Regions from separate parts of the Simplicispira sedimenti genome, predicted to be linked through region 2. Evidence: predicted binding sites of a transcription regulator. Region 2 holds the regulator's gene; each other region holds the start of a gene.
The links. Region 2 encodes sigma-54, which starts transcription at its own class of promoters, with help from an activator protein. Its sites were predicted from a motif close to TGGCANGNAANCTGCTTT; they were not measured.

Region 1: the regulator sigma-54 is predicted to act here: its motif matches at 6,078-6,095, upstream of nirB (nitrite reductase large subunit NirB).
Region 3: the regulator sigma-54 is predicted to act here: its motif matches at 8,201-8,218, upstream of MJ602_RS02245 (TorF family putative porin).

Annotation. Positions count from the first base shown of each region.
Region 1 is NZ_JAKVIJ010000004.1:3,613-14,113, forward strand. It holds gene MJ602_RS05615 (CmpA/NrtA family ABC transporter substrate-binding protein) at 96-1,340, shown strand; gene ntrB (nitrate ABC transporter permease) at 1,388-2,332, shown strand; gene MJ602_RS05625 (ABC transporter ATP-binding protein) at 2,329-3,141, shown strand; gene MJ602_RS05630 (CBS domain-containing protein) at 3,370-3,813, opposite strand; gene MJ602_RS05635 (DUF4148 domain-containing protein) at 4,162-4,458, shown strand; gene MJ602_RS05640 (DUF1513 domain-containing protein) at 4,600-5,778, shown strand; gene nirB (nitrite reductase large subunit NirB) at 6,182-8,629, shown strand; gene nirD (nitrite reductase small subunit NirD) at 8,711-9,094, shown strand; gene MJ602_RS05655 (nitrate reductase) at 9,091-10,501, shown strand, end outside.
Region 2 is NZ_JAKVIJ010000006.1:212,114-222,614, reverse strand. It holds gene MJ602_RS08990 (LysR family transcriptional regulator) at 216-1,172, shown strand; gene MJ602_RS08985 (DUF2214 family protein) at 1,193-1,648, shown strand; gene MJ602_RS08980 (PsiF family protein) at 1,715-2,008, opposite strand; gene argS (arginine--tRNA ligase) at 2,123-3,820, shown strand; gene MJ602_RS08970 (SPOR domain-containing protein) at 3,835-4,467, shown strand; gene MJ602_RS08965 (thiol:disulfide interchange protein DsbA/DsbL) at 4,522-5,169, shown strand; gene lptA (lipopolysaccharide transport periplasmic protein LptA) at 5,391-6,014, shown strand; gene lptB (LPS export ABC transporter ATP-binding protein) at 6,026-6,793, shown strand; gene MJ602_RS08950 (RNA polymerase factor sigma-54) at 6,793-8,358, shown strand; gene MJ602_RS08945 (HupE/UreJ family protein) at 8,450-9,055, shown strand; gene MJ602_RS08940 (hydrogenase maturation nickel metallochaperone HypA/HybF) at 9,138-9,479, shown strand; gene hypB (hydrogenase nickel incorporation protein HypB) at 9,494-10,408, shown strand; gene MJ602_RS08930 (Kae1-like domain-containing protein) at 10,418-10,501, shown strand, end outside.
Region 3 is NZ_JAKVIJ010000001.1:495,097-505,597, reverse strand. It holds gene MJ602_RS02280 (GGDEF domain-containing protein) at 88-1,236, shown strand; gene MJ602_RS02275 (ProQ/FINO family protein) at 1,308-2,084, opposite strand; gene glcF (glycolate oxidase subunit GlcF) at 2,144-3,379, opposite strand; gene MJ602_RS02265 (YoaK family protein) at 3,414-4,229, opposite strand; gene glcE (glycolate oxidase subunit GlcE) at 4,231-5,337, opposite strand; gene amt (ammonium transporter) at 5,618-7,045, opposite strand; gene glnK (P-II family nitrogen regulator) at 7,081-7,419, opposite strand; gene MJ602_RS02245 (TorF family putative porin) at 7,433-8,164, opposite strand; gene MJ602_RS02240 (YifB family Mg chelatase-like AAA ATPase) at 8,356-9,900, shown strand; gene MJ602_RS02235 (ferredoxin--NADP reductase) at 10,348-10,501, shown strand, end outside.

The DNA of each region.
Region 1 (10,501 bases), on a different contig from region 2:
GACAAAGGCGTCCCCACCCTGCGCATGCGGCCCCTGGCTGGCGTGCGCAGCGTGAGGACGCCTTTTTTTGTTTTTCACGATGCAAGGGGAGCCCCATGACCGATGTTCTGAAAACCAGCCTCAACCGCCGCACCGTGTTGCAGGCCGCCACCGTGGGCGCCGTGGGCGTGAGCCCCGCGCTGCGCGCGCTTGTGCACGCCCAGGGCTCGGACGCGCCCGAGAAGAAGGAGGTGAAGATCGGCTTCATTCCGCTGACCGACTGCGCCAGCGTGGTGATGGCCTCGGTGCTGGGCTTCGACAAGAAGTACGGCGTGACCATCATCCCCACCAAGGAGGCATCGTGGGCCGGTGTGCGCGACAAGCTGGTGAATGGCGAGCTGGACTTTGCCCATGTGCTATATGGCCTGGTGTACGGCGTGCACCTGGGCACGGCGGGCCCCAAGAAGGACATGGCGGTGCTCATGTCCCTCAACCACAACGGCCAGGCGATCACGCTCTCCAAGGCCCTGGCCGACAAGGGTGCCGTGGACGGCCCCTCGCTCGCGGCGCTGATGGCCAAGGAGAAGCGCGAATACACCTTCGCGGGCACCTTCCCCACGGGCACGCACGCGATGTGGATGCACTACTGGCTGGCGGCGGCGGGCATCAACCCGTTGTCGGGCGCCAAGCTGATCACCGTGCCGCCACCGCAGATGGTGGCCAACATGCGCGTGGGCAACATGGATGGCTTCTGCGTGGGCGAGCCCTGGAACCACCGCGCCATCATGGATGGCATCGGCATCACGGCCAACACCACGCAGGACATCTGGCAAGACCATCCCGAGAAGGTGCTGGGCACCTCGGCCGAGTTTGTGAAAAAGTACCCCAACACCACGCGCGCCGTGATGATGGCGGTGCTGGAGGCGAGCCGCTGGATCGACGCGAGCCTGTCGAACAAGACCAAGATGGCCGAGACGGTGGCTGGCAAGGCCTACGTGAACACCAGCGTGGATGCGATCAACCAGCGCATCCTGGGCCGTTACCAGAACGGCCTGGGCAAGACCTGGGACGACCCGAACCACATGAAGTTCTTCAACGATGGTGCGGTGAACTTCCCCTACCTGTCGGACGGCATGTGGTTCCTCACCCAGCACAAGCGCTGGGGCCTGCTCAAGAGCCACCCGGATTACTTGGCCGTGGCCAAGCAGGTGAACCAGGTGGACCTGTACAAGTCGGTCGCCAGCGCCATGAAGATCAGCGTGCCCAAGGACGTGCTGCGCACCAGCAAGCTGATCGACGGCGTGGTGTGGGACGGCAAGGACCCCGCCAAGTACGCCGACGGTTTCAAGATCAAGGCCTGAAACCACGGCTTTCGCCATCTACCACTTTCGACCCACCGGAGATCACCATGGTCAGCGCCGTTTTTCATGCACCGCTGGAACCCACGCCAGCCAAAGCATCCGATGCTACTAAAAGCATAGCTACTAGCGCCCTATCTACGGGCGCTAAAGCCCAAAAAACCTTAAATCCACCCGCAGCACCCGCCCTGGCCCAGCGCGACGCTGGTGCGCTTTCGCGCGCCTTTTGGCAGAAGGTGCTGCCGCCCGTGCTGGGCCTGGGGCTGCTGGTGGGGCTGTGGGCGCTGGTGTCGGCCAGCACGGGCCGCAGCATTCCCACGCCCTACGAGACCTGGTTGCAGGCAGTGGAGGTGTTCAGCAACCCGTTCTACCGCAACGGCCCCAACGACCAGGGCGTGGGCTGGAACGTGCTGGCCTCGCTGGAGCGCGTGGCCGTGGGCTTTGGGCTGGCGGCGCTGGTGGGCATTCCGGCGGGGTTTGCCATCGGGCGCTTTGCGTTTCTGTCGCGCATGTTCAACCCGCTCATCAGCCTGCTGCGGCCGGTATCGCCGCTGGCGTGGCTGCCCATCGGGTTGCTGGTGTTCAAGGGCGCGAACCCTGCCGCCATCTGGACCATCTTCATCTGCTCCATCTGGCCCATGATCATCAACACCGCCGTGGGCGTGCAGCGCGTGCCGCAGGACTACCTGAACGTGGCCCGCGTGCTCAACCTGAGCGAGTGGAAGGTGCTCACCAAGATCCTGTTCCCCTCGGTGCTGCCCTACATGCTGACCGGCGTGCGCCTGGCCGTGGGCACGGCGTGGCTGGTGATCGTTGCGGCCGAGATGCTGACGGGCGGCGTGGGCATTGGCTTCTGGGTGTGGGACGAGTGGAACAACCTCAACGTCAAGAACATCATCATCGCCATCTTCGTGATCGGCATCGTCGGGCTGCTGCTCGAAGCGGCCCTGGTCAAGCTGGCAACCGCCTTCACATTCGAGGAAGTGAAATCATGAACGCATCGCTGTCCACCAAGTTCATCGAAGTCCAGGGCGTGGAGCAGACCTTCCGCACCGCCAAGGGCCTGTTCCCGGCGCTGCGCGAGATCAACCTGACCATCGCCAAGGGCGAGTTCGTGGCCCTCATCGGGCACTCGGGCTGCGGCAAGTCCACGCTGCTGAACCTGATCGCCGGGCTCACCACGCCCACCAACGGCGCGCTGCTGTGCGCCAACAAGGAGATCAAGGGCCCCGGGCCGGAGCGCGCCGTGGTGTTCCAGAACCACTCGCTGCTACCCTGGCTCACCTGCTTCGACAACATCTACCTGGCCGTGGAGCGCGTGTTCGGCGCCCGCGAGGGCAAGGCGCAGCTCAAGGCGCGCACCGACGCCGCCCTGGCCCTGGTGGGCCTGACGCACGCGGGCCAGAAGCGCCCCGGCGAAATCTCGGGCGGCATGAAGCAGCGCGTGGGCATTGCCCGGGCGCTGTCGATGGAGCCGCAGGTGCTGCTGATGGACGAGCCCTTCGGCGCGCTCGACGCGCTGACGCGCGCCAAGCTGCAGGACGAGCTGCTGGAGATCGTGGTGCGCACGCAGAGCACGGTGGTGATGGTGACGCACGACGTGGACGAGGCCGTGCTGCTGTCCGACAAGATCGTGATGATGACCAACGGCCCGGCCGCGACCATCGGCGAAGTGCTGCACGTGGATTTGCCCCGCCCGCGCTCGCGCGTGGAACTGGCCGAGGACGCACGCTATGTGAACTACCGCAAGGCGGTGATCGACTTCCTGTACACGCGCCAGGGGCACGTCGAAAAGGCGGCGTGACCGGGACTCGCACAAAGGCCCTGGCTGCGTGCAGCCAGGGCCTTTTGCATCTTCGGCGCGAAACAATGCTCACGGCCAATGAGCCTGGCGCGGCCCACGCCAGCAGCCGCCGCGCAAGGGCCGCCAGTGCTCCGAGTCCAGGCGCTGGTGGCGTCCCCCTTCCCGAATTGCGCAGCAATTCGAGAGAAGGGGGAAGCGGCGCAGCCGCTCAGGGGGTTGTGCCCTGCCCTACCTCCCCCTACCGGTGATGTAGTGCTCCAGCTGCTCGATGATGAATTTCTGCTCGGAGATGATGTCCTTGACCAGGTCACCGATGGAGATCATGCCCAGCAGCCTGCCGTCCTCTTCCACCACGGGCAGGTGGCGCAGGCGCTTGCCGGTCATGATCTGCATGCACTGCTCGCTGGTCTGGTTGGGGCGCACGCAGAGCACAGAGGCGGTCATCACGTCGCGCACCGGCGTGTCCATGGAGGTACGCCCGCGCAGGGCCAGCTTTCGGGCGTAGTCGCGCTCGGTGAAGATGCCTGCGATCGTGCCGCCATCGAGCACGAGCAGCGCCCCTACCTCCTTCTCGGCCATGGTGCGCAAGGCCTGGAACACGCTGTCTTGGGGTGCCACGCTGTACACCGCAGCGTGTGATTTGGATTTGAGAATTTCTGCAACGGTGGTCATACTCGGTAGCCCCTTCAAGGGTGATGGTTCAGGCATTCATTTCAGCCCAAGCCGCAGCGGATTGCAAGCCGTGGCAGCCCGAGGTGCAGCGCACATGGCGGGCCTGTAGCGCCTGCATGACAACGGCAGGGATCTTCGAGAGACAACACGCTGCCGACCCGACGATTATTCTTAAAACCGGAATAGTCAATTAACGACTGGGCAGTTTTTTTGTGGTCTTTGCAGGCGTACAGTTCACCCCATCGATGAGCCCAACGCTACCGCGCAACTCAGCGACAGAGCTCCAGCAATCACCCGATGGCCTTTGCCGGAGCACCTTTGGAGTCACTTTTGATCAAGGAAACCATCATGCAAACCGCACGCATCCTCACCATCGCAGCCCTGTCCGCTTTCGCTACCCTGGGCGCCCAGGCCGCTGAACTCAACGGCGACCTGTACGGCACCGACTTCGAATCCAAGGTGCAATCGGTGCGCAGCGTCGCCGAAGTGCGCGCCGAAGGCCGCAAGGCTCTGCCCAGCTTCAACGACGGCCCTCCCGCCGACCGCTACGCCAAGACCCCCAGCGTTCTGGAGCGCCCTGCAGTGCGCGCCAACGGTGCCATCGCCATGCGTGCCCACGGCATTGCCACGGGCGAGCGCAGCTAAGCGCTTGCAGCCCCCGGCGTTCAGGCCGCAGACTGAACGCCCCCCAAAGCCCGCTGGCCCTGCCTGCGGGCTTTTGCTTTGCCCCCCACCCAGTGGCAGCATGGAATAAAATGATATGCATTCTTATTCGCAGCGTCTGCCATGTCACTTTCTCGCCGCCCTTTCCTGCAACGCGCCGCACTGCTGTTGGGCGCCGCTGCCCTGCCGCCCAGCGCCTGGGCCCGCATGGCGGCCGCATCCAGCCCCGAATCCAGTGCGGCACCAATCGCCCCCACCGCCCGCCTGGCCGCCGCCTGGCGTGCCCGCAGCGCGGGTGCCGACGCTGCCAGCACCACCGACTACGTGGGGGTATTGCACCTGGACTGGACCGCTGGCCAGGTGCGCATTGCCCAGGCCACACCGGTGCAAGGCCGGGCGCATGGCCTGCTGGCCGAGGCGGGCGGCGGCTTCCTGGCCATTGCCAGCCGCCCAGGCCGCTGGCTGATGCGCCTGGACGCGCAGGGCAAGCTGGTGCAGCAGCACTGGCTGGACCAGGAGACCCCGGCGCACAGCTTTGACGGCCACATCATGGCCAGCAACGACGGGCAGTGGCTGTACACCACCGAAACCGACCGCAATTCCGGCCAGGGCTGGGTGTCGGTGCGCGACGCCCGCACCCTGTCCAAGGTGGCGCAGTGGGCCACGCAGGGCATGGACCCGCACCAGCTCCTGCCCGATACGCAAGGCATGCTGGTAGTGGCCAATGGCGGCATTCCGCGCACGGCCAAGGGTGACAAGCGCGACCTGCACCTGATGGCCCCATCCTTGGTACGCCTGAACCCCGCCAATGGCGAACTGCTGGGCCAGTGGCGCCTGGCGGACCCGCGCCTGAGCATTCGCCACCTGGCCTGGAGCACAGGGGAGCAGCCACTGCTGGGCGTGGCCCTGCAGGCCGAGCACGACGACATCGACCAGCGCCGCGCCGCGCCCGCGCTGGCACTGTGGGACGGCAAGGAGCTGCGCATCCCCACGCGCACCGCCACGGCGGGCGGCTACGCAGGCGACATTGCCCCGGGGCCGGGCGGCGGCTTTGTGATCAGCGGCCAGCGCGTGGGCCGGGGCGTGCTGTGGCACCCCGACGCGCCCGACACCCTGATGACGATTGCCGAGCTGCGCGAGGTCTGCGCGCTCAGCCCCCTGCCCTTGACCGACCAGCCCGGCGGCGTGCTGCTGGGCGCAGCGCGCGGAGTGGCCCTGTGGCACCCGCGCCTGGCCCCGGCCATGCTGGCCTGGCCACAGGAGATGTCGCCCGACAACCACTGGATTGCGCTGAGCACCTGAGCTTTGGCGATGCCGCTTCGGAATGGCTGCATATGGCCAGCAGCGCACGAGAAAGCAGAAAGTGGTGGCCTGCGGTGCTGATGAGCCTGGTCGCTGCGGGCTACTGCACCATTATCGTGATGGTAGTGGCGGAAAAAATGCATCGCTAGGAGCCTGCCCCCGCCCTGGTGCAATGCAGCGGCGCATGCACCAAAACAGCGCCTGCGTGGTCCAAGCCTGCGGGCACGACTCGCGCGATCACCGCCCCAACCCCTTGCCCAGCCCTGGAGCCGCCGCGCCAAAGCGGGGCGCGAGCGTGTTGGCACGGTCGTTGCATTGACCTGTGTGTGTGGCCCCCAGGGCCGCAGGCACGGCGCGCCAGCAAGGCCCGCCGCTTTCTGGACAAGCAACGCGCGAGGGCACGATGAAGAAATCGAAACTGGTGATGGTGGGCAACGGCATGGCGGGGGTGCGCACACTCGAAGAACTGCTCAAGATCGCACCCGACCTGTACGACATCACCGTCTTCGGTGCCGAGCCCCACCCCAACTACAACCGCATCCTGCTGTCGCCGGTGCTGGCGGGCGAGCAGACGCTGGAGCAGATCGTCCTCAACGACTGGTCCTGGTACGAGGATCACCACATCACCCTGCACGCAGGCTACACGGTGACGCAGGTGGACCGCACGCGGCGCATGGTGCACGCCACCAATGCGGCGGGCGAGACGGTGAGCGTGCCCTACGACCGGCTCATCATGGCCACGGGCTCCAACCCCTTCATGCTGCCCATTCCGGGCAAGGACCTGCAGGGCGTGCTGGCCTACCGCGACATTGCCGACACGCAGGCCATGATCGACGCGGCCGCGCACTACAAGCACGCCGTGGTCATTGGCGGCGGCCTGCTGGGCCTGGAGGCTGCCAACGGGCTGTGCAAGCGCGGCATGCAGGTGGCGGTGGTGCACGCCAGCGAATGGCTGATGGAGCGCCAGCTCGACGATGTGGCGGGCAAGATGCTGCAGAAGGCACTGCAGGAACGCGGCATGCAGTTCCTGATGAAGGCGCAGACGCAGGAGCTGCTGGCCGACGATGCCGGGCGCGTGCGCGCCGTGCGCTTCAAGGACGGCTCCGAGGTGAGCGCCGACCTGGTGGTGATGGCCGTGGGCATCCGCCCCAACGTGGCGCTGGCGCAGAACATGCGCCTGCACGTGAACCGCGGCATCGTTGTGAACGACACCATGCAGACCACCACCGACGCGCGCATCTACGCCGTGGGCGAATGTGCCGAGCACCGCGGCGTGGCCTACGGCCTGGTGGCGCCGCTGTTCGAGCAGGGCAAGGTGGCGGCCAACCACCTGGCGGAGTTCGGTATTGGGCGCTATCAGGGCTCGCTCACGTCCACCAAGCTCAAGGTCACGGGCATTGATCTGTTCTCTGCGGGCGACTTCATGGGCGGCGAGGGCACCGAGGAAATCGTGATGAGCGACCCCGGCGCCGGGCTGTACAAAAAGCTGGTGCTCAAGGACGACAAGCTCGTGGGCGCCTGCCTGTACGGCAACACCGTGGACGGGAGCTGGTACTTCAAGCTGCTGCGCGACGGTCGCCCCGTGAGCGACCTGCGCGACAAGCTGATGTTCGGCGAGAGCAACATCGGCGACAGCGGCCACGCAGGCCAGAACAAGGCCGCCAGCATGCCCGATGAAGCCGAGGTCTGCGGCTGCAACGGCGTGACCAAGGGCACCATCTGCAAGGCCATCAAGGAAAAAGGCCTGTTCACGCTGGACGAGGTGCGCAAGCACACCAAGGCCAGCGCCAGCTGCGGCTCGTGCACCGGCCTGGTCGAGCAGATTTTGATGGCCACGGTAGGCGGCGACTATTCCGCCACGCCCAAGACCAAGCCCGTGTGCGCCTGCACCGACCACGGCCACCAGGCCGTGCGCGACGCGATCCGCACCAACAAGCTGCTGTCCAAGGAGGAAGTGTTCGCCTTCATGGAGTGGAAGACACCCAACGGCTGCCCCACCTGCCGCCCGGCCGTCAACTACTACCTCATCAGCACCTGGCCCAAGGAGGCGCTGGACGACCCGCAAAGCCGCGCCATCAACGAGCGCAGCCACGCCAACATCCAGAAAGACGGCACCTACAGCGTGGTGCCGCGCATGTGGGCGGGCGAGACCACGGCCGACGAACTGCGCCGCATTGCCGACGTGGTGGACAAGTACAAGATCCCGGCCGTCAAGGTCACGGGCGGCCAGCGCATCGACCTGCTGGGCGTGAAGAAGGAAGACCTGCAGGGCGTGTGGAACGACATCGGCATGCCCTGCGGCCACGCCTACGGCAAGAGCCTGCGCACCGTGAAGACCTGCGTGGGCAGCGAATGGTGCCGCTTTGGCACGCAGGACAGCACCCAGATGGGCCGCGACCTGGAGCGCGCGCTGTGGCGCATGTACGCACCGCACAAGGTCAAGCTCGCCGTCAGCGGCTGCCCACGCAACTGCGCCGAAAGCGGCATCAAGGACGTGGGCGTGATCGGCGTGGACTCGGGCTGGGAAATCTACGTGGCCGGCAACGGCGGCATCAAGACCGAGGTGGCGCACTTCTTCACCAAGGTGAAGACCGCCGAAGAGGTGCTGGAAGTCAGCGGCGCCTTCCTGCAGCTCTACCGCGAAGAGGGCTGGTACCTGGAGCGCACGGTGCACTACATCGCCCGCGTGGGCCTGGACTACGCCAAGAAAAAGGTGCTCGAAGACCACGCCAACCGCAAGGCCCTGTGGGCGCGGCTGCAGGCGGCACTGGAGGGCGAGCCCGACCCCTGGTTCGAAGGCGAAAAGGCGCGGGTCGATGCACGCCAGTTCATCCCCATTGCCGTGGCCTGAAGCCACCGCCCTCCATTTTTTAAGCAAAAAGTGGCCCCAGCCCTTTATTGACAAGCGCAAACAGCTACAAAAGGTATAGCAATGACACAGTGGAAATACATCTGCAAGCTCGAAGACATCCCCGTGCTGGGCGCCCGCCGCGTCACGCGCGCGCAGGGTCTGGAGGTGGCCGTGTTCCGCACCGCCACGGACGAGGTGTTTGCCCTGCTGGACCGCTGCCCACACAAGGGCGGCCCGCTGAGCCAGGGCATCGTGTTTGGCAAGAGTGTGGCCTGCCCGCTGCACAACTGGACCATCGGCCTGTGCGACGGCCAGGCCGCTGCGCCCGACGAGGGCTGCACGCCCAGCTTCCAGGTCAAGCTGGAAGACGGCGCCGTGTACCTGGACGCCGACGAGCTGGCCCACCGCGCCCTGACCGAAACCCGCCCGCTGGCCGGGCCCGCCTTGCGCGCTGCAGTGGCATGACGCAGGCCGCCACCACCCGCTCCACCTGCCCCTACTGCGGCGTGGGCTGCGGCGTACTCATCGACAGCGAGGGCGGCCGCATCACCCGCGTGCGCGGCGACCCGGAGCACCCCGCCAACTTCGGGCGGCTGTGCTCCAAGGGCTCGACCCTGCACCTCACGGCCCGCCCCGAAGTGCAGGACCAGGTGCGCCTGCTGCAACCCCTGCAGCGCGCACAGCGCGGTGGCGCGGCGCTGCCGCTGGCCTGGGACCAGGCGCTGGACACCCTGGGCCAGCGCATCGCCGCCACCGTGCAGCAGCATGGCGCCGATGCCGTGGGCCTGTACGTCTCGGGCCAACTGCTCACCGAGGACTACTACGTCTTCAACAAGTTCGCCAAAGGGCTGCTGGGCACCAACCAGATCGACACCAACTCACGCCTGTGCATGAGCAGCGCCGTGGCGGGCTACAAGGCCACGCTGGGCGCCGACGCGCCCCCGGCCTGCTACGAAGACCTGGCCCACGCGGCCACGCTGTTCATCACCGGCGCCAACCCGGCCTGGGCGCACCCCATCGTGTTCCGGCGCATCGAAGACGCCAAGCGCGCCAACCCGCGGTTGCGCATCATCGTGTGCGACCCGCGCCGCACCGATACCGCCGAGCTGGCCGACCTGCACCTGGCGCTGCAACCGGGCTCGGACGTGTGGCTGTACCACGGCATGCTGCGCTGCATGCTGGAGCAAGGCTGGGTGGACCAGGCCTTCATCGCCGCGCACACCCAGGGCTGGGACGCCCTGGCCGCCCAGGTGCAGCACGCCACACCCGCCGCCGTGCAGCAGCACTGCGGCATTGCCCCGGCCGAGCTACTGCAGGCCGCACGCTGGTTTGCGGGCGTGGACGCAGGCCCTGCCGGCCGCAACCCCACGCTCAGCCTGTATTGCCAGGGCCTGAACCAGTCGGTGCGCGGCACCGACAACAACACCGCCCTCATCCACCTGCACCTGGCCTGCGGCCAGATCGGCAAGCCTGGCGCGGGGCCGTTCTCGCTCACCGGCCAGCCCAACGCCATGGGCGGGCGCGAGGTGGGCGCACTGGCCAACCAACTCAGCGCCCACCGCAACCTGGCCGACCCGCAGCACCGCGCCGAAGTGGCCGCCCTGTGGGGCGTGCCCGAGGTGCCCGCCACGCCCGGCAAGGCGGCGGTGGAGCTGTTCGAGGCCGCTGCCGACGGCCAGATCAAGCTGCTGTGGATTGCCTGCACCAACCCAGCGCACAGCCTGCCCGACCAAACCCTGGTGCGCCGCGCCCTGCAGCGTGCTGAGTTCGTGGTGCTGCAGGACGCCTATGCCACCACGGCCACCGCACGCTATGCCGACCTGTTGCTGCCCGCCGCCACCTGGGGCGAAAAAGAAGGTACCGTGACCAACA
Region 2 (10,501 bases):
GCTCAAGGCGGTTCAGGCCTTCGGTGCCGTGCCGCCGCGTAGCGCTGCGGCACCGTGGAATTCTTCAAGACCTTGCGGGGAAAATGCTATACAAATCATAGCTACTAGCGCTTGTTGGAAGAGCGCTGGAGGCTGATTTTGCTTGAAAAATCTGGCCATCGGCAGCGTGGGGGCTCCACGGCGTGGGGGCGCACTTTGTCCCGATAATTCCCCCCATGGACAAGCTCAAGGCCTTCGAGTCTTTCGTGTCGGTGGCCACGCGCGGCAGCCTGACGGCAGCGGCGCGCGCCGAGGGCGTGGCGCCCGCCATCATGGGGCGGCGGCTCGATGCACTGGAGGAGCACCTGGGCGTCAAGCTCCTGGTGCGCACCACGCGGCGCATCAGCCTCACGCACGAAGGCGCCGCCTTCCTCGAAGACTGCCAGCGCCTGCTGGCCGATGTGGCCAACGCCGAGGCCAGCGTGTCGGCCGGGGGCGTGCGGGCCAACGGCCATTTGCGCGTCACGGCCCCGGCAGGCTTTGGGCGCCGCCACGTGGCTCCGCTGGTGCCCCGGTTCCTGGCCGAGCAGCCCGCGGTGACGCTCTCGCTCAATCTCAGCGACCGTGTGGTGGACCTGGCAGCCGAGGGCTTTGACTGCGCCGTGCGCGTGGGCGACCTGCCCGACTCCTCGTTGGTGAGCGTGCGCGTGGCCGACAACCGGCGCCTGTGCGTGGCCACGTCCGAATACCTGCAGCGCAACGGCACGCCGCGCCACCCCAGCGAACTGGTGCAGCACGATTGCCTGACGCTCTCCAGCGAAGCCTCGCAGACGCGGGGCTGGGCGTTTCGCATGCCCACGTCGGCGGGCGGCTCCGAGGTCGTGCACCTCAAGCCCGCAGGCCCCATGGATTGTTCGGATGGCCAGGTGCTGTACGACTGGTGCCTGGCGGGCCATGGCATCGCCTGGCGCAGCACCTGGGAGGTGGAGGGCGACATCGCCGCCGGTCGGCTGGTGGCGGTGCTGGAGGATTTCGCCGCGCCGCCCAATGGCATTTACGTGCTGTTCCCGCAGCGCAAGCATCTGCCGCTGCGGGTGCGCCTGTGGATTGATTTTCTGCGCCACCATTTCGCCCAACCGGCGTTCTGGTCGCGGTCTGCCGCCGCCGCAGACCCGTCAGCGCCACCTCATTGAAACCCCAAGGATCCCGAACCGTGATACTCGAAAGTCTGCTGGCCTACGCCCACATCATGGCCTTTTTGATGCTGGCCACCTTCATGACCAGCGAAACCGCGCTGTGCCGTGCCGAGTGGGTGAACCCGGCCGTGGTCCGGCGCCTGGTCTGGGTCAATGTGCTGAGCCTGGTGTCGGGCGCCCTGGTGCTGCTCACCGGGCTGGCACGCACCTACTGGGGCGTCAAGGGCGTGGCCTGGTATTGGGCGCAGCCTTTGCTGCACACCAAGATCACCCTGCTGGTAGCCATGCTCGCGCTGCTGGTCCTGGCCGCGCGGCAATACCGTGCGTGGCGCCGTGAACTCGACGCCCAAGGCAGCTTGCCATCGCCCGAGGCCCTGCGGCGCACGCGCAAGCTGGTGATGTGGTCCGCGCACCTGATGGTGGTGGTGGCCCTGCTCGCTGTCTTTTTGGCGCGGGGCGTTGGCACGCGCTGATGGGCCGATCCACAAGAAAGCCCCGTGGTAGAGCCAGCGGGGCTTTGTTACGCATGGAGCAGAGTCTTACTTCTTCAGGCACTCGCTCATGAAGGCCTTGCGCTCGTCGCCCTTGAGGTCCTTGGCCTTGGCGTCGGCGTTGCAGGTCTTCATCTTGTCCTGCTGTGTAGCGGGTTTGTTGCTGAGGCATTCCTTCATGAAGGCCTTGCGCTCGTCGCCCTTGAGGTCTTTGGTTTTGGCGTCTGCATTGCAGGTGGCCATCTTGGTCTGTTGCTTGGTGGGGGCCTTCTCTTCGGCGGCGTGGGCGCTGCCCAGGGCCAGGGAAAGGGCCAGTGCACTGAACGTAACAAGCTGCTTCATGGGTTCTCCAGGGTGGTGAAAAGGGCTGGCGAAATTCCAACACACAAGCGCCCTGCGCACAACGCATGGCGAGGCGGGCGTGGGCTGGGCGCCACGGCCCCGTAAAATCCCGCGATGCTTTCCGTCAAGACCGAATTGCTCGCCGCCCTGGCGGCCGAGCTGGAACAACTTTCCCCCGGCGCAGGCGCCAAGGCGGCGTTCGAGTCGCCCAAGGTCGCCGCGCATGGCGACTTTGCCTGCACTGCGGCCATGCAACTGGCCAAGCCGCTCAAGCTCAACCCCCGTGCCCTGGGCGAGCAGCTCAAGGCCGCGCTGGAGGCCACACCCGCCTACCAGCGCTGGGTGGACGCCATCGAGATCGCCGGCCCTGGGTTCCTGAACATCCGCCTCAAGCCTGCTGCCAAGCAGGAGGTGGTGCGTGAGGTGCTGGCCGCAGGCGATGGTTACGGCTGCCAGCCTGCGCGCGGTGAGCGCGTGCTGGTGGAATTCGTCTCCGCCAACCCCACGGGCCCGCTGCACGTCGGCCATGGCCGCCAGGCCGCCATTGGCGACGCCATCAGCAACCTGTTCGCCACGCAGGGCTGGAGCGTGCACCGCGAGTTCTATTACAACGACGCAGGCGTGCAGATCGACACCCTCACCAAGAGCACGCAACTGCGCGCCAAGGGCTTCAAGCCCGGCGACGACTGCTGGCCCACCGACAGCGACAACCCGCTGGCCAAGAACTTCTACAACGGCGACTACATCGCCGACATCGCCGAGGCCTTCAAGGCCAAGGCCACCGTGAAGGCCGACGACCGCGAATTCACGGCCAACGGCGATGTGGAGGACTACGACAACATCCGTCAGTTTGCCGTGGCCTACCTGCGCAACGAGCAGGACAAGGACCTGCAGGCCTTCAATCTGCACTTCGACGAGTACTACCTCGAATCCAGCCTCTACACCAGCGGCCGTGTAGAGGCCACGGTCAACAAGCTCATCGCGGGCGGCCATACCTACGAGCAGGACGGCGCGCTGTGGCTCAAGAGCACGGACTACGGTGACGACAAGGACCGCGTCATGCGCAAGGGCGACGGCACCTACACCTACTTCGTGCCCGACGTGGCCTACCACATCACCAAGTGGGAACGCGGCTATTCCAAGGTCGTCAACATCCAGGGCACGGACCACCACGGCACCATCGCGCGCGTGCGCGCCGGCCTGCAGGCAGCCAACGTGGGCATTCCGCAGGGCTACCCGGACTACGTACTGCACACCATGGTGCGGGTGGTCAAGGGCGGCGAAGAGGTCAAGATCAGCAAGCGTGCGGGCAGCTACGTCACGCTGCGTGATTTGATCGAATGGACCAGCAAGGATGCGGTGCGCTTCTTTCTGCTCTCGCGCAAGCCCGACACCGAATACACCTTCGACGTCGATCTGGCGGTGCAGCAGAACAACGACAACCCGGTGTACTACGTGCAGTACGCGCATGCGCGCATCTGCTCGGTGCTCACGGCCTGGGGAGGCGACGTGGCCGGTCTGCAGGACGCGGACCTGTCGGCGCTCGACGGCCCGCAGGCCCAGGCGCTGATGCTGCAACTGGCCAAGTACCCGGCCATGCTCACGGCCGCCACCGAGGGCGAGGCGCCGCACGACGTGACTTTCTACCTGCGTGACCTGGCGGCCAGCTACCACAGCTACTACGACGCCGAGCGCATCCTGGTGGACGACGAAACCGTCAAGCGCGCGCGCCTGGCGCTCATCGCAGCCACCGCGCAGGTATTGCACAATGGACTGGCGGTGCTGGGCGTATCGGCCCCCCGCAGAATGTGAGTGGTAACTGACTTATGAAATCCCAACACCGGGGCGGAACCATTGTCGGCTTCATCGTCGGCCTGATCGTGGGCCTGGGCGCTGCCCTGGCGGTGGCCGTGTACGTGACCAAGGTGCCCGTGCCCTTCATGAACAAGGGCGCGGTGCGCAACGGCGACAACGACGAGGCCGAGGCGCGCAAGAACCGCGACTGGAACGTCAACGCCCCCCTGGCCGGCAAGACGCCTGCCAAGGTGACCGCGCCGCCCGCTTCGGCTGCGGCCTCCGGTGCCGTGGGGGCGGCGCCCGATGCGCGGCAGGCTGCCGCTTCTGCCGCCAAGCCCGCCGCCAGCAAGGCCGAGGGCAAGCCCGGTGCCGATCCGCTGGGGGATCTGGCCAGCGCCCGCGCGGCTGCCGCCGGGCAGGTGGACCCCTTTGATTACTACGTGCAGGCAGGTGCTTTCCGCAACCAGCAGGACGCCGATGCACAGCGCGCCAAGCTGGCCATGCTGGGCTGGGAGGCGCGTGTGAGTGAACGCGAGCAGAATGGCCGCAATGTGTACCGCGTGCGCATCGGGCCGTTTGCCAAGCGCGACGATGCCGATCAGCTCAAGGAAAAACTGGCGGGCGCGGGGGTCGAGTCGGCCCTGGTGCGGGTGCAGCGCTGAACTTTTGCCTGCCCCCTTGCTCCCACCCCCACCTGTCATTGGAGAACCATGGATATGAAACGACGCAGCTTCACCCTTTCTGCCGCATCGGCACTGGCCGCTTCCAGCCTGGCCTTGCCCGTGTGGGCCCAGGCCCAGCCGAAGGAAGGCAAGGACTACACCCGCCTGGGCAAGCCCGTGGCCACCGACGCGCCCGCAGGCAAGGTCGAGGTGATCGAGTTCTTCTGGTACAACTGCGGCCACTGCAACACCTTTGAGCCGGTGTTCGAGTCCTGGGCCAAGGGTGCCGAGGCCAAGGGCGTGGTCGCGCGCCGTGTGCCCGTGGCATTCAATGCCAGCTTTGTACCGCAGCAAAAGCTCTTCTATGCGCTGCAGGGCATGGGCAAGGTGGCAGAGATCCATCCGCGCGTGTTCCGTGCCATTCACGTCGAGAAAATCAATCTCTCCAAGGAAGATGCCATCATGGCCTGGATGGCCAAGCAGCCCGGCATCGACATGGCCAAGTTCAAGGAAATGTACGCTTCCTTCAACGTCGCCAGCCAGGCACAGCGGGCCGCGCAATTGCAGGAGGCCTACGGGGTCGAAGGCACGCCGTCCATGGGCGTGGCGGGTCGGTTCTATACCGACGGCACCATGGCAGGCAGCCTGAATGCGGTGCTGCAGGTGGTGGACCACCTGGTCGCCGTGTCCCGCAAGGGCTGACGCGCTACCCCCCCCGGTTTCCAGCGCCGGATTCCGTGGGTTCTGCGTCCCGGCCCCACGGGCCGGGGCTACAATGCTTGCAAGATTCGTGCCCTGCACAATATTTGCATGCCCCTGCGCGGCATGTCTGACAGGAAAGCCGCATGGACATTCGTTTTTTGACCCGCCCCGGCCGTACGACCACGGTACGGGCCCGGCGTGCATGGGCCGCAGCCCTGCTGATGGCTGCCGCCCTGGGCGGCTCCGTGCCTGCCCTGGCCGAAAAGGCCGATCGCAACAAGCCCATGAACATCGAGGCCGATGCGCTGCGCCACGACGACCTCAAGCAAACCAGCGTGTTCACCGGCCGGGTGGTCATGACCAAGGGTAGCATCGTGCTGCGTGGTGCGCGCCTGGAAGTGCGCCAGGACGCCCAGGGCTTCCAGTTCGGTACCGTCAGCGCCGAGCCCGGGCAGCGCGCCTTTTTCCGCCAGCGGCGTGACGTGGCGCCGGGCGCTCCCGAGGAGTACATCGAGGGCGAGGGCGAAGTCATCGAATACGACGGCCGCAACGACGCAGTGCGTTTCGTGCGCCGCGCCGAACTGCGTCGCCTGCGCGGCACGGCGGTCAGCGATGAGATCACGGGCGCCGTCATCGTCTATAACAACCTGACCGACGTGTTCACCGTCGATGGCCAGAAGGCCGCGCCCAACGCGGCAGGCGACGGCCCGGCACCGGGCGGGCGTGTGCGTGCCGTGCTCTCGCCCAAGGAGCCACCTGCCGGGGCCGCGTCGGCCCCGGTGCAGGAACCTGCCAGCGCCAGCCCGGCCCTGCGGCCCAGCAGCACGCTGGGCGGCACGCGGTGAACGGGGGCGGCATGGAGCACAACGAACCCGCAGCGGCGAACAGCCGGCTGGAAGTGCTGCACCTGGCCAAGGCCTATGGCAGCCGCAAGGTGGTCAAGGATGTCTCGCTCACCGTGCAAAAGGGCGAGGTCGTCGGTCTGCTCGGCCCCAACGGTGCGGGCAAGACCACCTCGTTCTACATGATCGTCGGCCTGGTGCGCAGCGACGCCGGCGACATCCGCATCGACGGCCAGTCGGTTGCACACATGCCCATCCACCGGCGCTCGCGCCTGGGGCTGTCGTACCTGCCGCAGGAGGCGTCGATCTTTCGCAAGCTCAGCGTGCAAGAGAACGTGCGCGCCGTTCTGGAGCTCCAGCGCGACGCCCAGGGCCAACCACTCAGCAATGCGGTGATCGAGGAACGCCTCACGGCGCTGCTGCAGGAGCTGCGCGTGGACCACCTGCGCGAATCGCCCGCCATGGCCCTGTCGGGCGGAGAGCGGCGCCGCGTGGAGATCGCACGCGCCCTGGCCACGCAGCCGCGTTTCATTCTGTTGGACGAGCCCTTTGCCGGCATCGACCCGATCGCGGTGATCGAGATCCAGCGCATCATCGGCTTTCTCAAGGAGCGCGGCATCGGTGTGCTCATCACCGACCACAACGTGCGCGAGACGCTGGGCATTTGTGACCACGCCTTCATCATCAGCGACGGGCATGTGCTGGCCCAGGGCACACCGTCCGAGATCGTGGACAACGCCGAGGTGCGCCGCGTGTACCTTGGCGAACACTTCAGGATGTGATGAAGCCAGGGCTCTCGCTCCGCGTATCGCAGCACCTGGCGCTGACGCCGCAATTGCAGCAGTCCATCCGGCTGCTGCAACTGTCCACCCAGGAGCTGTCGCAAGAGATCGAGCAGATGCTCGACGAGAACCCATTCCTGGAACGTTCCAGCGACGAGGCCGAGCGCGAGGCCTTTGGCCTGAGTCAGGCCGACATGCCTGCGCAACGGGACGATGCCACCGCCGATGCTGCTATTATTTCAGGAGCTGCTGGCGCAGATACAGCAAGCGCAGAGGGCCAAAATGATGCCGAAACTTCCGTCCTGGGTGAAGAACCCGGCTGGGAGGGCGACGGCACCACCGAGATCGCTCCCGACGACAGCGAATGGGGCGGTGACGCCCCAGCGCGCCAGCAAGGCGCTGCTGCCGATGAGGACACCGACGCCACGGAATGGGTGCACACCCAGGAATCCCTCACCGAGCATCTGCACCGCCAGGCCCTGGCGCTGCGCCTGTCCGACGTGGACAGGGCGGCGCTGCGCTTTCTCATCGAATCGCTGACCGAAGACGGCTACCTTGAAGACCCGATCGAGACCCTGGCCCAGGGGCTGGCGGGCACGGACGACCCGGAGCAACTGGATGAACTGGTGCACCACTTCACGGTGGCGCTGCGTCTGTTGCAAAGCCTGGAGCCCACCGGCGTGGGCGCGCGCAACCTGGCCGAATGCCTGGGCCTGCAACTGCGCGCGCTGTTGCAGGAGGGCGCGGCCGACGCCGAGACCGTGCAGGCGGCCCTGTGCATCTGCGGCCAGTCGCTGGACCTGCTGGCGCGGCGCGACGTGCGCCGCCTGGTGCAGCTGTGCGGCTGCAGCGAGGAACGCACCCGTGCCGCGATGGCGCTGATCACCCGGCTGGAGCCGCGCCCAGGCCGGCGCTTTGCCGATGTGGAGCGCAACGCCGTGGTGCCCGACGTGCTTGTCACGCGCAGCGGTCGCAGTGGGCAGAACTTTGTGGTGCAGCTCAACCCCGAGGTCATGCCCAAGCTGCGCGTGCACGACGTGTACGCGGGCGCCTTGCGCGGCCACCGCGGGGGCGAAGGCCACCAGGCGCTGCAACAGCGCTTGCAGGAGGCGCGCTGGTTCATCAAGAACATCCAGCAGCGCTTTGACACCATCCTGCGCGTTTCGCGCGCCATCGTCGAGCGGCAGAAGAACTTCTTCGTGCATGGCGAGCTGGCCATGCGCCCGCTGGTACTGCGCGACATTGCCGATGAGCTGGGCCTGCACGAATCGACCATCTCGCGCGTGACCACGGCCAAGTACATGGCCACGCCGCAGGGCACGTTCGAACTGAAATATTTCTTCGGCTCGGGCCTGGGCACCGACACGGGCGGCAACGCCTCCAGCACGGCGGTGCGCGCACTCATCAAGCAGTTCATCGCCGCCGAAAGCCCCGCCAAGCCCCTGTCCGACAGCCAACTGGCCGACATGCTCAAGGAGCAGGGCATCGAGTGCGCGCGCCGCACCGTCGCCAAATACCGCGAGGCGCTGCGCATTCCGGTCGCCACGCTGCGCAAGGCGTTGTAATCTTCGGCTCTGTGCCCCGCCGGCCGGCGCGGGCGCTGAAACAACGCCGGGGTGTTTCCCGCCCCCCGATGGCCTCGGCCAGGAGATGGACATGCGACGCGACTGCCTTGGTGCCATGGTTTTGCCGATGTGGGGGCTCTGCATGGTCGCGGGGTCCGCCCACGCCCATGGGGGCCCGGGGCCTGCCCAGGCCGCCACGTGGTTCAGCGGCCTGGTCCATCCGGTGCTGGGCGCCGACCATTTGCTGGCGATGCTGGCCGTGGGGCTGTGGTCCGCCGCGGCTCCCGCGCGGCGCCGCTGGCAGGCGCCCGCCCTCTTCGTCTCCACCATGCTGCTGGGCGCGCTGGCGGCGGGCTGGGGGGCCAGGGGGCCCGCTGGCGGGCTGGAGGCCGCCATCGCCGCGAGCGTCGCCGCGCTGGGCGTGCTGCTGCTGGGCCGCGCGGTGCTTCCCCGCGCCTGGTGCATGGGCCTGGTCGCTGCCGCCGCGCTGCTGCATGGCATGGCCCATGGGCTGGAGTGGGACCCTGCCACCCCCTGGCTGGCTTACGGCGCGGGCTTCACCCTGACGACGGCGCTGCTGCACCTCGGCGGCCTGGGGCTGGGCCTGGCGCTGCAGCGCATGCATGCAGCATGGCTGCGCGTGGCCGGAATGGGAATCGGCGGCGCCGGCCTGGCCATGCTGCTGGCGCGCGCTTGAGCCATGTACGTCCCTGCACATGCCCCGGGTACGGCGCACAGGCGGCCGGGCCTGGGCGGTGCGCAATGCGGGGAGCAGGTCCGTGCATGAGCTGAGCCTGGCCGGTGGCATCCTGCAGGTGGTGGAAGACGCGGCGGCGCGCGAGGCCTTTGCGCGCGTGCTGCAATTGCGCCTGGAAGTGGGCCGGCTCGCTGGGGTGGAAGTGCCGGCGTTGCGCTTTGCGCTGGACGCCATCGCCCCGGGAACCCTGCTCGAAGGGGCGCAAGTCCTCATCGACGAGCCGCCCGGCCGTGCCTGGTGCCCGGGCTGCGGTGCCGCGGTGGAGATCGTGCAGCGCGGCGATGCCTGCCCCGCCTGCGGCGGCTACGGGCTCGCCCCCCAGGGTGGGGACGCATTGCGCGTGCTGGAGATGCAGGTGGCATAGAAAGGAAGCCGAACATGTGTGTCGTGTGTGGATGCAACAACCCAGAGGTACCCGCGGCCGCCGGTGCGCAGGTGGATGCCCGCACGGGCGATCTGCACTTTGGCGCCGGCGCGGCGCGGGTGTCGGTGCCGGGGCTGAGCGAATCGCGCACGCTGCGCATCGAACAGGACGTGCTGGGCGCCAACAACCAAGTGGCGCAGCACAACCGCGCGCATTTCCATGCCCACGGCGTGCGTGCGCTCAACCTGGTCTCCAGCCCCGGCTCGGGCAAGACCACACTGCTGTGCGCCACCATCCGTACCTTGCAGCAGCAACACCCCGAGCTGCCGCTGGCCGTGATCGAGGGCGACCAGCAGACCTCGCACGACGCCGACCGCATCCGCGCCAGCGGCGCGCCGGCCATCCAGGTCAACACCGGCAAGGGTTGCCACCTGGACGCCCCCATGGTGGCCCAGGCCTTCGCCCGCCTGGCGCTGCACGACCATGCGCATGAACACGGGCACCACGACCACGGGCACGGGCGCCACCACCATCCGCAGTCGCTGCTGTTCATCGAAAACGTGGGCAACCTGGTGTGCCCCGCGCTGTGGGATTTGGGCGAAGACGCCAAGGTGGTCATCCTCTCGGTCACCGAGGGCGAGGACAAGCCGCTCAAGTACCCCGACATGTTCGCCGCGGCACAGCTCATGGTGCTGACCAAGACCGACCTGCTGCCGCACCTGAGCTTCGACGTGCAGCGCTGCATGGACTATGCGCGCCGCGTCAACCCCGGCATCCGCATCCTCCAGCTCTCGGCCACCACGGGCGAGGGCATGGACGCCTGGCTGGATTGGCTGCTGCACCCCGATGCCATCGAACCCACCAGCGTGCAGACACGCATCGCGCAGCTCGAAGCCGAGCTGGCGCGGCTCAGATCCGGGCAGGGTTGAGGGGGCGCCATGGCACGCATCCTGGCCTGCGGAGCCTTCCTGAAAAACAGCGCTTGCCTGTTCGATACCCAGGCGCCCCAGACGCCGCTGTGG
Region 3 (10,501 bases), on a different contig from region 2:
ATGCCGCTGATTCGCGGTTTTCAAGCGGGCGGCTGCGGTTTGTAGGATCATAGGGCGCGGCCCCGGCCCAGCGACCGGAGGCGCACCTTGAGCAAAGGAACCATGGACCTGCAAGCGCGCATGCAACGGCTGACGGACTGGCTGCTGGGCACCGAACCAGCCATGCGCATCCGCATGGGCATGGCGTGGTTTGCCGTGCTGATGATGGCGCTGTGCATCGTGGTGGTGCTGATGCTGGTGCACGCGGGCTTTGGCCGCAAGGACTGGGCCTGGTGGTGGGCGCTGTGCGCGTCGGGCGGACTGGTGGCCGTGCTGGCGCTGATCCGCAGCGGCTGGTCGCGCCGTCTGCAGGATCCCTCGATGACGCAATGGCAGATCCGCTACGCGCTGCTGTGCAACGCCGCCGCCTACGTGCTCCTGGGGCAGGCGCGCGGGGTCACGCCGGTGATCCTGTCGCTGGTGCTGATGTTCGGCATCTTCGGCATGACGGCGCGGCAACTGGCCGCCAACATGGCGTACGCCCTGCTGGTGTTTGGCGCGGCCCTGGCCACGGTGGCCATGCTCGATGAGCCGGGGCGCTCGCCCGCGCTGGAGGCAGCGCATGGCGCCATGATCGTGCTGGTGCTGATGGGCAGCACCTTCATTGCCATCCGGCTGCAGCACATCCGGCGCCGGCTGACGCAGCAGAAGCACCAGCTCTCGCAGGCGCTGGAACGCATCAGCCACCTGGCCACGCACGACGAGCTCACCGGGCTGGTGAACCGCCGGCACATGGCCGAACTCATCCGCATGGAGCTGCAGCGCTGCGAACGCGCCGGGCGGCCGCTGGTGCTGGCGATTCTGGACCTGGACCATTTCAAGAGCATCAACGACAGCGAGGGCCATGCCGTGGGTGACCAGGTGCTGCAGGCATTTGCCCGGACGGTGCAGGCCACCGTGCGCAACACGGACATGCTCGCGCGCTGGGGCGGCGAGGAGTTCGTGCTCATGCTGTACGACAGCGACGCCGCCAGTGCACTGGGCCTGCTGGAGCGCGTGCGGGCCAAGGTGCAGGCCATGGAGCTGCCGTTCGACGGGCGCAGCGTGCGGGTGACGGTGTCGATGGGCGTGGCGCTGTCTCGGCCGGGCGAGCCGCTGGAGCGACTCCTGGAGCGCGCCGACGTCGCGCTGTACGAGGCCAAGTCGCAGGGGCGCAACCGCGTGGTGCTGCAGGACGAGGCCACGCCGGGCGTGTGAACAGGCCCTAGATGAAATATGGCTCCAGCGCCCTGTTCATGGGCGCAAGCAGCTATATTTTTAATAGCAAATCAACCCGCCTTGCGCTGGCGTGCTCGCTGCAGGTTGCGCTCTGCGGTGCGCGGGTCCATGCCGTACATGTCGGCAAAGGCTTCCACGGTCTGGCCGCTGGCTTCGAAGGCGTGCAGCAGCGCTTCTTCGCGGGCGTGCTGTGCAGCCAGTTCGGCCAGGGCTTCGTCGAGCAGCGCCTGGGCCTGGGCGTCGCGGATGTGCACGCGGGCGCAGTAGTCGTCGCGCGTGAGACCGCTGGCGTCGATGGCGCGGGCCATGCGGGTGCGGATCTTGGCGCGCCATTCGTCACCACCGCGCTCCTGGCGGCGGCGGTACAGCTCCCACAGGGCGTGGTGCACATGCTCGGGGGCCATGGGCTCCACGCTCTGGCCCTGCAGGTCGTGCCGGGGCTGGCCTGCGGCCACGGCCTGCAGGTAGCGGGTGGAGCGGGTGTGCACGCCCAGCGCGAGCTTGAGGGCTTCGCGCTCGAACTGTTCGGGGTGGGCGGCCATCAGGTCGTCGAAGATGCCGCGCTTGAGCGGCAGCGGCGCCTCGCCAAACAGGCGCGGGTACAGCGCCGCCAGCTCCAGCAGCGCAGGCGGCTGGGGGCGGCTGGGCCGGGGCGCGGCGGCAGCGGGGGCGGCATTGCCCCCCGGCGCACGGCGGCCCGGGCGGCCACGGCCCTGGCGGCGCGCGCCATCAGGGCGCTGCGCGGCCTGCGCAGGGGCAGGCGCCGCATCGCCGGGGGCGGCGGGGGCAGGAGAGGAGGCGTCGGTGGCCGGCACGGAATCGGTCATGAGAGGCAGGGTTTGCAGGAAAACAAGCCCGCGATCATCTCAGAAATCGGCTGCGCGGCTCATGCAAGCGCATCGTCCAGCACCTGAATCCAGTGGCGCACGGGCGTATCGGTGCCGCTTTGCAGGTGGGTGATGCAGCCGATGTTGGCCGAGATGATGACCTGCGGCGCGAGCTGGCCCAGGTGGCCGAGCTTGCGCTCGCGCAGTTGCTGCGACAGCGCGGCCTGCAGCACCGAGTAGGTGCCCGCCGAGCCGCAGCACAGGTGCGACTCCTGGGGCAGGCGCACGTCAAAGCCCAGCGCGCGCAGGTGTTCTTCGACGGTGCCGCGCAGCTGTTGGCCGTGCTGCAGCGTGCAGGGCGGGTGGTAGGCCAGCACGCCGGGCAAGGCGCCCTGCGGCTTGCTGCGCAGGCGCTCTTGCAGCCGCGGGGTGATGTCGGGCAGCAGTTCGGACAGGTCACGCGTGAGCGCGCTGATGCGGGCGGCCTTGTCGGCGTACTGCGCGTCGTGCTGCAGCAGGTGGCCGTATTCCTTGACGGTGACACCGCAGCCCGAGGCGTTCATCACGATGGCCTCGACCTCGCCCTTTTCCACCCAGGGCCACCAGGCGTCGATGTTGGCGCGCATCTGCGCCAGTCCGCCATCCTGGTCGTTGAGGTGGAACTTGACCGCACCGCAGCAGCCCGCCTCGCGCGCCACCACAGTCTGTATGCCTGCGGCGTCGAGAACGCGCGCGGTGGCCGTGTTGATGCCCGGCATCATGGAAGGTTGCACGCAGCCTTCGAGCATGAGCACCTTGCGCGCGTGCTGGCGTGTGGGCAGCGCGCCTGCGTCCTCGCGTGCGGGCACCTTGGCGCGCAGCGCCTGGGGCATGAGGCCGCGCACGGCCTGGCCCATCTTCATGGCCGGGCCGAACAGGGGCGAGGTCAGGCCTTCCTTGAGCGCCCAGCGCACAGCGCGCTCGCCCGCCGGGCGCGGCACCTTGGCGTCCACGATCTTGCGGCCAATGTCCACCAGGTGGCCGTACTGCACGCCGCTGGGGCAGGTGCTTTCGCAGTTGCGGCAGGTCAGGCAGCGGTCCAGGTGCAACTGCGTGCTGCGCGTGGGCTGTGCGCCTTCGAGCACCTGTTTGATGAGGTAGATGCGGCCGCGCGGGCCGTCGAGTTCGTCGCCCAGCAACTGGAAGGTGGGGCAGGTGGCGGTGCAAAAGCCACAGTGCACGCACTTGCGCAGGATGGCTTCGGCCTCGGTGCCTTCGGGGGTGCCTTGGAATTCGGGGGCCAGTTGGGTTTGCATGGCGGCTCTCGGGGGATGGGGTGCGGACAGGGGTTCAGGGGTGGTCGTGCGCATCCGGCGCAGCGGGGGCTTGCGCGGCGGGGGCTGCCGGGGCGTTGCGCCGTGTCCGTGGCCACAAGCGGGCACGGTCGATCCACAGCGGGGGCACGGCCAGGGCGCACAGCACCAGCGCCAGCGGCACCACAAAGACGAAGCCCACGTGCTTGAAGCCCGCCGCCCCGGCAATGCCGCCCACCAGGAACATGGCCGTGAGCCCGGCAAACAGGGCCAGGCGCTGGTGGTTGGCGCGCACGCGCAGTTCGGGCCGCTCGGCGCTGTGGTTCCAGTACAGCAGTTTGCCCAGCTCGATGCCCAGGTCGGTGATGGTGCCGGTCATGTGGGTGGTGCGGATCTGGGCTGCCGACATCTTGGTGACGGTGGCGTTCTGCAGACCCATGATGAAGGACAGCAGCAAGACCGTGGCGGGCACGGCAAAGGGTGTGCGCCAGTGCAGCGTGGCCGCCCCCAGCAGGCCGAACGCCAGCATGAGCATCGCCTCGATCAGCAGCGGCAGTGCGTAGGTGCTGTGCAGTTTGCGCTTCTTGGCCCAGTGGATAAGGATGGTGGTGACCGCAGCCCCGGACACAAACGCCAGCAAGGCGCCCAGTGCACCGAGCACCAGCACGGTGTTGCCCAGCACCAGATGGTCGGCCAGCATGGACAGGAAGCCCGTCATGTGCGAGGTGTAGAGCTTGACCACCAGGAAGCCGCCCGCATTGATCGCACCGGCATTGAACGCCAGCAGCAGGCCCAGGCGGCGGTTGCTGTCGCTGGTGCGGTGCTGTCCGGTCAGGTGGCGAAAGCGGCGCATGTCAATCCATGCCGACCGATGCGCCGGGGTTGAAGATCCCGGCCGGGTCAAAGCTCTGGCGCACGCGCTCGTGCAGGGCGCGCAGTGCGGGGGGCAGGCCGCCTTCGGGCGCGGCGGCGGCGGCATCGGACGGTCTGAACCGCCGCGCATGGCCACCCACAGCGCGCGCGGCTTCGCGCAGCGCGTTGGCATGGGCTGCGGGGGCCCACACCCAGCGCAACGCGCCATGCCATTCGATGAGCGGCGGCATCAGGTCTGCGGGCAGGTCCAGCGCGGGCGCCGCGGTGGGCACGGACAGGCGCCACAGATCCAGCCCGGTATCGGGTGCGCCTGCGGCAAACCAGGGCAGGCGCTGGTCACGGCAGGCCTCCCAATCGGCAGCAGCGGCGCTAGCGTCCATGCGCTCGCCTCCAAGGCTGCGGCAGGCGGACTCGACCGCAGCGCTGGCGCCGCGCAGGCGCAGGTACAGGGTGTCGGCCCCGGCATCGTGCACCCAGCAACTGGCGTTGAGCGGCAGCGGCTGGCCGCACCAGGCCTGCAGGCGACCCAGCGCGTCGGACTGGCTGCATTCAAAGCGCAGCGTGGCCTCGGCCGGGGGCACGGGCAGCACTTTGACGCTGACTTCGGTGAGCACCCCGAGCTGCCCCCAACTGCCCGCCATGAGGCGCGAGACGTCGTACCCGGCCACGTTCTTCATCACCTGGCCGCCAAAGCGCAGGTCCTGGCCCAGGCCGTTGATCATGCGCACGCCCAGCACGTAGTCGCGCACACCGCCCACACTGGCGCGCGCCGGGCCGGCCAGGCCGGCAGCCACCATGCCGCCCACGGTGCCGCCGCTGGCAAAGCGTGGGGGCTCGAAGGGCAGGTACTGGCGCTGCTGCGCAAGCACCTGCTCCAGCTCGGTCAGCGGCGTGCCCGCGCGCACGGTCACCACCAGCTCGGTGGGTTCGTGGTTGACGATGCCGTGGTAGGGGCGCGTGTCCAGCAGCTCGCCCAGCGGCAGGCTGCCCATGCCTTGTTTGGTGCCCCCGCCGCCAATGCGCAGCGGGGCCTGGCGCGCGTGGGCGGCGCGCACCTGGTCAATGAGGGTTTGCAGGGCCTGGTCCATGGCGGGGAATGGTACGCGCCAGGGCCGCGCCGTGCATGGCCTGCGCGCGCGCCGGGGCATGAATTTTCTGCACAGGGGGGATGAGCGATTTCGGCCGCAGCGCCTGGCATGATGCCAATGGTCACTCGATTGCTATGCTTTTGATAGCTGCTTGCGCTGAAAGTACGGGCGCTGGAGGCCAAAATGACAAAAAGCCCGCCCTTGGAGGGGGCGGGCAAGCTCGGAGGGTCTCGCAGGCCCTGCACCGGCGCCACCAGACACCGGTGCAGAGCGGGGCCGCTTACCGCGAGTAGGCGGTTTCGCCGTGGGAGGTGATGTCCAGGCCTTCGCGTTCGGCCTCTTCGCTCACGCGCAGGCCCACCAGCAGATCGGCGATCTTGTAGGCCACCACAGCCACCACGCCCGACCACACGAGTGTGATGAGCACGCTCTTGATCTGCACCCAGACTTGGTGGCCCATGGCGTAGGTGTCGGGGGTCAGGCCGCCCGTGCCGCCCAGGCTTTGCGAGGCGAACACGCCCGTCAGGATGGCGCCCACAATGCCGCCCACGCCGTGCACACCGAACACGTCGAACGCGTCGTCGGCACCCAGCATGCGCTTGAGCCCGCCCACGCCCCACAGGCAGACGATGCCAGCGATCAGGCCCATGACGATGGAGCCCATGGGGCCGACGAAGCCCGCGGCGGGGGTGACGGCCACCAGACCTGCCACAGCACCCGAGGCGGCGCCCAGCATGGAGGCCTTGCCCTTGTGCAGCGTTTCGCCTGCCAGCCAGGACAGGGTGGCCGCTGCCGTGGCCAGCACGGTGTTGACGAAAGCCAGGCCCGCCACGCCGTTGGCCGCACCGGCCGAACCGGCGTTGAAGCCAAACCAGCCCACCCACAGCAGCGACGCGCCCACCATGGTCAGCGTGAGGCTGTGCGGCGTCATGGCCTCGCGGCCGAAGCCAATGCGCTTGCCCACCATGTAGGCACCCACCAGGGCCGCGATACCGGCGTTGATGTGCACCACGGTGCCGCCCGCGAAGTCGAGCGCACCGTCCTTGGCCAGCAGACCGCCGCCCCACACCATGTGCGCCATGGGGATGTAGCTGAAGGTGAACCACAGCACGGCGAAGATCAGCACGGCAGAGAAGCGGATGCGCTCGGCAAACGCGCCCACGATCAGCGCCACGGTGATGGCGGCAAAGGTGGACTGGAAGGACACGAACACGTACTCGGGAATCGTGGGCAGCAGGCCCGAGAGCGTGTCGGGCGCAATGCCCTTGAGGAAGAGCTTGTCGGTGCCGCCAAAGAACTGCCCTTCCCCCGAGAAGGTCAGGCTGTAGCCGTACAGGGCCCACAGCACGCTGATGAGTGCGAACACCACGAACACCTGCACCAGCACGGACAGCATGTTCTTGGAGCGCGCCAGACCACCGTAGAACAGGGCCAGGCCCGGAATGGTCATCAGAATGACGAGCAGCGTGGAGGTCAGCATCCAGGCGGTGTCGCCCGAGTCGAGCTTGGGCGCGGGGGCCGGGGCCTCGGCGGGAGCCGCTTCGGCCACGGCGGGGGCAGCGGGGGCTGCGGCCGCAGGGGCTGGCGCAGCGTCGGCGGGTGCGGTCACGGCCGCGGGCTCGGTGGCCGCAGGCGCCTGGGCCCAGGCCAACGGCCCGGCGGCCCACAGGCCCAGCCCCAGCACCAGGGAGGCAAGCAGTTTTTTCATGGCAGATCCTTGCGTTCGGAATGGGGAGGGTGGGGTCAGATGGCGTCCGGGCCGGTTTCGCCGGTGCGGATGCGGATGACCTGTTCGAGCGGCGCGACAAAGATCTTTCCGTCACCGATCTTGCCGGTGCGGGCGGCGCCTTCGATGGCCTCGATGGTGCGGTCCACCAGGTCGTCGGCCACGGCGGCTTCGATCTTCACCTTGGGCAGAAAGTCCACCACGTACTCGGCGCCGCGGTACAGCTCGGTATGGCCCTTCTGGCGGCCAAAGCCCTTGACCTCGGTCACCGTGATGCCCTGCACCCCGATGTCGGAGAGCGCCTCGCGCACTTCGTCGAGCTTGAACGGCTTGATGATGGCAGTCACCATTTTCATTTTCAGGTCCTCCTTACAGGGTTTTGGTCAGGGTGACGATCAGGCGCGACTTGTTCACGTGCCCGAAATACGCCTTCTTGCTGGCCCCGACCACGGCAGCGCCCAGCGAGAGGCCGCCACCAAAGTCGTAGGCGCCGCCCAGGCTGTAGTCGGTGTAGTTGGGCACGCCCGTGTCCTTGATGTCGCCCGCAAAACGGGTGAAGCCCAGCGAAGCCTTGAGCGTGGTCTTGGGGAACACCTCCTGCGCAAAGCCCAGCGCCAGGTAGCCGGTGTTGCGGCCCTTGCGGCCCGAACCCGATTTGGCGCCGGCAAAGCCGAAGTAGTCGTCCGACACGGTGTGCGAATACTTGGCCGTGACCGGGCCCCAGGTGGCCGCGGCATACAGCTCGGTGGTGTTGCCGGTGCTGTTGCCGGGGTACACGTAGGTCAGCGCGCCCAGGTCCCAGTCCAGCCCGGCGCCCTTGAATTTGTAGCCGCCGTACAGGTCCATCTCGATGGAGTTGCCGCTGAGCCAGTCCACGCTGGAGTTCCAGTTGCCCACGTACCAGCCGGACTCGCCGAACGCGTAGTCGAAGCCGCCCTGCACCGCAGGCTTGACGGCCTTGGACCGGCTCGCGTCCTGGTCCTGGCCACGGAACTTGTAGTTGGTGGTGAGGCTGAGGTTGCCGCTCAGTTGCGCGCTGGCCACCAGGGGCAGGGCCGCCACCAGGGCGACGCCCAGGGCCTTGAGGGATGCGTGGTTCATGGTCACTCCTGTAAAGATTCGTTGCGATAAGCCCTCAAAGCACAGACCATGCCAAACCCTTGCACCCCTGCGCTGGCGCGCTGCGGCGCCGTTCCCGGCTACAGTGCGGGGGCTTGTGCGCGGGAGCACGCACCGCTGTGGTGCACCAGGCCCCGCCCCTGCCTTGCACTTGATTGGGGAGAACACCGCCGATGAGTCTTGCTTTGGTGCAAAGCCGCGCGCTGCTGGGCCTGGCCGCGGCACCCGTCACCGTGGAGGTGCACCTGGCCAACGGCCTGCCCAGCTTCACGCTGGTGGGCTTGGCCGAGGTCGAGGTGAAGGAGGCCCGCGAGCGCGTGCGCTCGGCGCTGATGAACGCGGGCCTGGAGTTCCCCAGCAACAAGCGCATCACCGTGAACCTGGCCCCTGCCGACCTGCCCAAGGACTCGGGCCGCTTCGACCTGCCCATTGCCCTGGGCATCCTGGCCGCCAGCGGCCAGATCGACGCGGCACGCCTGGCGGGTTGGGAGTTTGCGGGGGAGCTTTCGCTCTCGGGCGAACTGCGCCCGGTGCGCGGCGCCCTGGCCACCAGCCTGGCGCTGCACGGCATGCAGGCCGGCGTGCGCCTGGTGCTGCCCCCGGGCAGCGCCGAGGAGGCCGCGCTGGTGCCCGGCACCCAGGTCTGGCGTGCGCGCCATCTGCTGGATGTGGTGCAGCCGTTCCTGCCCGACGGCGCTGCCGCCCTGCCCCTGGAAGACGCCGCCACCGATGGCAGCGGCTGGGCGCGCATGCAGCCCCAGCCAGCGCGAGCGGCCACCCCCTACCCTGACCTGGCAGACGTGAAGGGGCAGGCCGCCGCCAAGCGCGCGCTGGAGATTGCCGCCGCAGGCGGGCACAGCCTGCTGATGTCGGGGCCGCCGGGTTCGGGCAAGTCCATGCTGGCACAGCGCTTTGCCGGCCTGCTGCCCGACATGGCCGTGGACGAAGCGCTGGAGAGCGCCGCCGTGGCCAGCCTGGCGGGCAGCTTTGCGCTGGAGCACTGGGCCCGCAGACCCACACGCCAGCCACACCACACGGCCAGCGCCGTGGCGCTGGTGGGCGGGGGCTCGCCACCCAGGCCGGGGGAGATTTCACTGGCGCACCACGGGGTGCTGTTCCTGGACGAGCTGCCCGAGTTCCCGCGCGCCGCGCTCGAAGCGCTGCGCGAACCGCTGGAGACCGGGCGCATCACCATTGCGCGCGCAGCGCAAAGCGCTGAGTTCCCGGCGCGCTTTCAGCTCGTTGCTGCCATGAACCCCTGCCCCTGCGGGCACCGGGGGGACGCACGGCGCGCCTGCCGCTGCACCCCCGACCAGGTGGCGCGCTACCAGGCCAAGCTCAGCGGCCCGCTGCTGGACCGCATCGACCTGCATGTGGAAGTGCCTGCCCTGGCACCGCAAGAGCTGCTGCAGGCCAGCGCAGGCGAGGCCAGCGCCGTGGTGCGCTCGCGCGTGGCCCTGGCCCGCCAACGGGCCTTGCAGCGCCAGGGCGCGCCCAACCAGGCTTTGCACGGGCAGCAGATCGACGCCCAGGCCCGGCTGGAGCCCGCAGCGGCGCAGTTTCTGCAGACCGCAGCGGCACGGCTGGGCTGGTCGGCCCGCGCCACGCACCGGGCGCTCAAGGTGGCCCGCACCATCGCCGATCTGGCGGGCGCCGAAGGCACGCAAGTGGCCCATGTGGCCGAGGCCATGCAGTACCGGCGCACGCTGCACGACTGAAGCCTGGCCAGGCACAGGTGGTTTGACGGACAATATGCGGGTTTTCCCGCGCCATGGGGTGGTCGGATGTGTCGTTTGACTTATGCCCCAAAGCAATAACAAATCGAAGAAACTAGGGCCTGTTCACACTATTTTTACCAGATGCGTTGCGATCAAAAAGGGCCAGGCGCAAGACGCCAAACGAAGCTGGGGTGCAGCCCCAGCGAGGCTTTGCAACGCCGCGCATGGCCCTTTTTGGTCGCAACCCGAAGGGAACACGGTGAAAACCGGGCCACTCGTCGTTGCACTCCTAGCCAAGGCCCCGGCCTTGGCGTCGTCCCGCGCCTAGATTGGCGCGGTTTGCACCGTGTTCGCACTGGCAAAAATAGTGTGAACAGGCCCTAGCCGTATTGGCGCAGTAAGAAGCCCCGCCCTTTTCTCTCTTCTTTTCTCCTGACTGACCACACCATGAGCGCATTTCACGAAGAACGCGTGCTGACCGTGCACCACTGGACGGATCGGCTTTTCAGCTTCACCACCACCCGGGACCCGGCGCTGCGGTTCTCGAACGGGCACTTCACCATGATTGGCCTGAAGGTGAACGACAAGCCGCTGCTGCGCG